Regions from separate parts of the Shewanella sp. SACH genome, predicted to be linked through region 1. Evidence: riboswitches for the same ligand, from Rfam matches in the RefSeq annotation. Region 1 holds a riboswitch; the other holds the start of a gene.
The links. Region 1 has a riboswitch for thiamine pyrophosphate ahead of thiC (phosphomethylpyrimidine synthase ThiC). Riboswitches for the same ligand answer to the same signal wherever they lie in the genome.
Positions count from the first base shown of each region.

Region 2: another riboswitch for thiamine pyrophosphate. It lies ahead of BM607_RS03900 (TonB-dependent receptor); the one in region 1 lies ahead of thiC (phosphomethylpyrimidine synthase ThiC).

Region 1 covers NZ_MPDG02000001.1:1,444,681-1,447,861, reverse strand. The annotation lists gene BM607_RS06270 (hypothetical protein) at 1-860, shown strand, start outside; TPP riboswitch at 1,027-1,125, shown strand; gene thiC (phosphomethylpyrimidine synthase ThiC) at 1,326-3,181, shown strand, end outside.
Region 2 covers NZ_MPDG02000001.1:886,169-889,349, forward strand. The annotation lists gene BM607_RS03890 (PaaI family thioesterase) at 1-435, shown strand, start outside; gene BM607_RS03895 (YcfL family protein) at 577-972, shown strand; TPP riboswitch at 1,065-1,190, shown strand; gene BM607_RS03900 (TonB-dependent receptor) at 1,245-3,181, shown strand, end outside.

The sequences.
Region 1 (3,181 bases):
CGTGTTTATTTTTACTTATCTGCATTTTGTGGCGCCCACAGTTAAATCCCTTTGGATTAACGGAAACAGAAAGCCGGGGCCCTAAAGTAACGGCGCTCAAAGCTTATTTTATTTATGCTCCCGCAGTAGAGAAGGTTGAAAGCGCTGCGCTAGAAACAGAGAGCAAGGCCGTGGATAAGACTGAGATGACAAGTTCTGTTACGCCTACAACTGTTCCCACGCCTGCAACTCAAGTTAAGCCTCTGCCAATACTTGAAAAGATCATGCCTGAAAAAGTAGAGCAGGGAAAAGTGAAGCCAGATACGGTTAAACCGGACATCACTCAATCGAACCAATCTCAATCAAGTGCCCCAAGTGAAGTACAGCCCGCGGAAGTGACGGCAAAAAAACCAACTAATACGCTTGATACCACAGAAATAAAGCCGCAGCTTGGCGCTAAGAGTTCGCCCGCAGCAGAAGGTGAGAGCACAATAGCGACAAGCTCAAGCATGAGTTTATTCACCCAGCAATATTTTGAACGTCAGCGCGAGCAAGCGCTCGATGATCTCGTCATTGAACAGGCCGATAAGTTCACCCGGAAATCGAATATGAGTGAAATGAGCCCAGAGATGGAGGTGCTATTTGTCCCTAACGCCGATGATTTCGGTGGCACAACGAGTCTAGATTTACCCTTAGACCCAAATCGTATTGTGCGTAAAGGGGATACTTGTTATCGCGTGGTACAAGTCGGCACTCAAGTTAATCCTTACGCCGAAAATTTAGGTTTTCCCATTAACTGCAGTGGCAAAAAAATCAATCAAGCTATTGATGATGCCATTCAATCTCGATTAAACAAAATGATGCTCAAACCCCATAAATAGTGACTTTTTTTATGATTTATTTTCATGCTAATTATAGCTTTTTTAGTTTAATTTTATTTAATCATTTAAAAACAATTAATTATGAATCTTTATTTTGGATTGGTGGTTAAGATTTTTAATTGCTTTTTTCCTTGTTTGTTGCTGCCGCTTCTGTCTATACTGCGCACTCATCTTGTCGGAGTGCCTCTTGGCTGAGACCGTTTATTCGGGATCCGTTGAACCTGATCAGGTTAAAACCTGCGAAGGAAACAAGCGTAATAACACACATTAAATCGCCAAAATAGACGGCTTGAACACCTGTTAACTCAGCAGTGTTTTAAGCCTTAATGTTTAGATTTAATTGTTATTGAGCAGGGTAACTCAATTTTGAAGCCAGTGTTGGCCACAAAAATTGATTGCCATGCCCAGCTATCAACAACTCAATTCTCCAGACAAGCAACTCCATTTTTTAACGTGAGATTGCTTATGTCCAGTTCAAACCCAAACCCAGCTGTAGCTGCCAATGCGATAGAAATCACAGCGCTAGAATCGACAATCCCTAATAAATCGACAGTGGCTAATAAATCGGCTGAGTCTAGTCAATCAATCGTGTCTAAGGCGCCGAGTCGCCGCGAAACCCGCGCGCAGGCCCAAGCCTTTATCGATACGTTAGCGCCACTGCAACATCCTAATTCACAAAAGATTTATCTCGAAGGTTCAAGTGCCGATATTCGCGTTGGCATGCGACACATTCTGCAGACTGACACGCTGGTGGGCGGAACAGATGATGCGCCTATCATGGAGAAAAATCCGCCAATCCGAGTGTACGATTGCGCCGGACCTTATTCCGATCCTGAGGCCGACATCAATGTGCGTCTAGGTCTTGGTAAATTAAGACAAAACTGGATCCTAGCCCGCAACGACACAGAGCAATTACCCTGTGCCACCTCAGATTTTACCCAACAAAGACTCGCCGACGACGGTTTAGACCATCTGCGTTTTGAGGCAGGTTCGAGTGCAATTGTCCGCCCACGCAGAGCGCTGCAGGGTAAACGAGTCAGTCAATTACACTATGCCCGTCAAGGTATTATCACGCCCGAAATGGAATATGTGGCGATCCGCGAGAACATGGCACTTGCCGAAGTACAGGATGAAATCCTCAATCGTAAAGCCAAGGGCGAAGCTTTTGGTGCCTTAGTCGGCGAACCGATTACCGCCGAATTTGTCCGCGCTGAAGTTGCCCGTGGCCGCGCGATTATTCCGCTGAATATTAACCATCCCGAAGCCGAACCTATGATCATAGGGCGTAACTTTCTGGTGAAAGTGAACGCCAATATTGGTAACTCGGCGGTGACCTCTTCCATCGAGGAAGAAGTGGAAAAGCTCGTCTGGTCAACCCGTTGGGGTGCAGATACGGTAATGGATTTATCCACGGGTCGTTATATCCACGAAACCCGCGAGTGGATCATCCGTAACTCGCCAGTGCCCATTGGCACAGTGCCGATTTATCAAGCGCTGGAGAAAGTGAACGGCGTGGCAGAGGATTTAACCTGGGAAGTGTTCCGCGATACCTTGATTGAACAAGCGGAACAAGGTGTTGATTACTTTACCATTCATGCTGGTGTGCTGCTTCGTTACGTGCCGATGACGGCTAAACGCGTTACTGGGATCGTTTCCCGCGGCGGTTCAATTATGGCTAAATGGTGCCTGAGTCACCACAAGGAAAACTTCCTCTACAGCCATTTTCGTGAGATCTGTGAGCTTTGCGTTGCCTACGATGTATCCCTGTCTTTAGGTGATGGTATGCGTCCAGGCTCGATTGCCGACGCTAATGATGCCGCCCAGTTTGCAGAGCTTGAAACCTTAGGTGAGCTAGTCAAAATCGCGTGGGAATACGACGTACAAACCATTATCGAAGGGCCGGGACATATCCCGATGCAGCTCATTAAAGAGAACATGGACAAGCAGTTAGCTCACTGCGATGAAGCGCCGTTTTACACGCTTGGCCCACAAATCACCGATATCGCACCTGGGTATGATCATTTCACCTCCGGCATAGGCGCGGCCATGATTGCTTGGTACGGCTGCGCTATGTTGTGTTATGTCACGCCAAAAGAACACTTAGGATTACCGAATAAACAAGATGTTAAGCAAGGTTTGATTGCTTATAAGATTGCCGCCCACGCCGCCGATGTGGCGAAAGGTCATCCGAGTGCGCAAATTCGTGATAATGCGCTGGCAAAGGCGCGGTTCGAATTCCGCTGGGAAGATCAATATAACTTAGGACTCGATCCTGAAACCGCACGTGCTTATCACGATGAATCTTTACCGCAGGAATCCGC
Region 2 (3,181 bases), 560 kb from region 1:
CCTATCGATGTGCAAGGCATTGTTAAACGCGCGACTGAGCTTAACGATTTCGGTCATTTACTTGAGCACGTCCCCTATGCCAAATTTATTGGGATGAAGGTTGAGCGTTTTGGTGATGAACTGATTTTTAAACTGCCTGCTAAGGACGACAATATCGGTAATCCTGTGTTGCCAGCGATTCATGGCGGCGTCATTGCAGGTTTTATGGAGATGTCGGCGATAGTGCAGTTAATGGTCTTTATGCAAACAGCCAAAGTGCCTAAAGTGGTCGATTTTTCCATCGACTATTTACGTGCAGGACTGCATAAAGATAGCTTTGCAGAATGTCGCATTACCCGTCAGGGGCGACGAGTGGCCAACGTGAATATCGATTGTTGGCAAACCAATCGTAAGCAGCTCATTGCTACGGCACGGGCGCACTTCCTGATTGATTAACCCGTTTTAGTGAGCAGATGTTCGAGTGATGATTAAGTCTGTCTTATTAAGCATAAGTTCAGCACAGTTCGATTAGCTTGTCGTTTAATGGGAAATGATGCGCGCTGGCCGCGCATTTTGTCGCGTGACTGGGAGAAAGAGATGAAAAAAATTTATACAGGACTATTATTGGCCGCGGCGCTGACCTTAGGTGCTTGTGCCTCACATACCGCAGGTATTTCAGTGAGTTCGCTCGGTGAAACCCGCGTCGATAATTCCAGCTTTGCCCGAGATATTGGAGTTGAAAGTGTGGATGCACGCCGAGTTGGCGATTTAGTGCAGGGTTCAGCGCTGATTGTTAGCAAATCATCAACTGACATGCGTGTGCAGTATAAATTCACTTGGTACGACGCCAGCGGCTACACCATAGAAGATGAAGCGACGAGCTGGAAATCGGTCAAGCTGCATGGCAAGCAACAATTGCAAGTCGCCGCCGTGGCGCCCAATGCCCAAGCGGTTAAATTTGATGTGTACGTGCGCGAAACTTTTTCGAATTAAGCCTGAAGTTCGCCCTGATAATGCCAGCTATGCTGGCATTTTTCATTTTATGAGGTAAATGTGTCATCCCATCCTATTACTCATGTATACTAGGCGTCGCCAAGGGGTGTTTGCAGCGAATTAATTTACGTTGATTACTGCAAACTGAGATGTCAGCTGACGAACCCTTAGAACCTGATCCGGCTAATACCGGCGTAGGAATGGGCCAATCAACAGCACACTTCTGAATCGCTTATTCGTTGCCGGATCTCAAACTATGTATTTGAGGTCCTATGTTAAACAGTAAAACGCTAAACAGTAACACGTCAAAACGTCATTCCCCATTTTCAACCATCACACCCAGCTTGTTTTTAACCCGAGCGCCGCTGGCGTTAGCCATTGCTACCGCGCTGAGCACTTCTGCATTTGCACAAACCGATGCTATCGATAAACCCGATCCCAGCACTGAGATGGAAGTCATGGTGGTGACGGCGGATTTTCGCAGCTCAAGCTTAGAAAAAATGCCTTCCAGCATTACCGTTATCGACAGCCAAAAAATTCAAGATGAAAGCGCGCAGCACTTTGAAGATCTGCTTAATTCAATCGCCAACTTTAACTGGTCAGGTGGAAGTTCGCGGCCGAAGTATTTTCAAATTCGCGGCGTAGGTGAGCAAGAGCAATACCAAGGTGCACCTAATTCTTCTGTGGGTTACATCATAGATGATATCGATTTATCCGGTATTGGCATGGTGTCGAGCATGTACGATCTACAACAGGTCGAAGTGCTACGTGGACCACAGGGCACACGTTATGGCGCGAATGCCTTAGCGGGACTGATTTATCTGAAAAGTAACGACCCCACCGATGTGTTTGAACATGGTGCAGAAGTCTCGTTAGGTGATGATAATTTACGCACGTTTAGCGGTTTCAGTTCAGGCCCATTAACGGATTCTGGCAAGCTGCTTTATCGCGTGTCACTGCAGCAACATCAACAAAATGGTTACCACGAAAACCTCAATTTAGGTCGTGACGATACCAATGGCCGCGATGAGTTCAGCGGCCGCGCTAAGCTGCGCTGGTATGCGACTGACGATTTGCAGTTTGATTTAACTGTGCTGCACGCCGATTTTGATAATGGCTATGATGTGTGGAGTTTAACCAATTCACCGACCCAGACGACATCGGATCAACCGGGTGTCGATAGCCAGCGCACCACAGGTGCAGGCTTTAAAGCGACCTATTCTGGCGCTGAAACCTTTGAGTTGACCTCGTTAACGTCCTTTGCGAATACCGATCACCATTACAGTTACGATGGCGATTGGTCGAACCCAGAGTATTGGGCTTCTAAGCAATGCAGTGAGAATAGTAATCTGGCGCCATGCCAATATGATTATTTTTGGGATAAAACTGGCCAACGTAAAACTGTGTCGCAAGAGTTTCGCTTAAGTTCTACCGAGCTGGGCCGAATCTTTGCGGACAGTACAGATTGGTTGCTTGGTGTGTACGGCATGAATCTGAAAGAAGATAACCAATTGTATTCTGAGTACAATACTTGGCCGGATGAAGTATTAGACTCTGAGTATGAAGCGACGAACTATGCCTTGTTTGGTCAGCTCGATACGGATCTGGGCTCAGATTATGCCTTATCTGTGGGCCTACGTTTAGAGCGCCGTAACAGCCATTACTCAGATACGAATAACGATAATTTCGACCCGAGTGAAACCATGTGGGGCGGTCATATTGCAGTGAGTAAAGTGCTGAATGACTCGCACAACGCTTATGTTCGTGTCGCGCGCGGTTACAAGGCGGGCGGTTTCAACATGACTTTACCTGTCGAATTGAACGATAAAAAAGAGTTTAGTACTGAGACGCTTTATAACTATGAAATTGGCCTTAAATCCCATTGGTTAGCGGGGCTTATCGATACTAATTTGGCGCTGTTCTATATGGACAGACAAGATCAACAGGTGGCGGCATCCCAGCAAGACCCTGATAAACCGCAGCGTTTTATCTTGTTCACCGAAAACGCTGGTAGTTCTAATAACTATGGTGCTGAGTTAGATGCGACCTGGTATGCCACGGATAATCTACAAATTTACTCAAGCTTAGGTTGGTTAGAAACGGCCTACGGTGACTACCAGTATCAGGATAAATACGGCACTGAGGTCGATTTAACTGGCCGCGATCTGGCTCATTCACCACACTTTACCTACAGCATTGGCGGGACTTA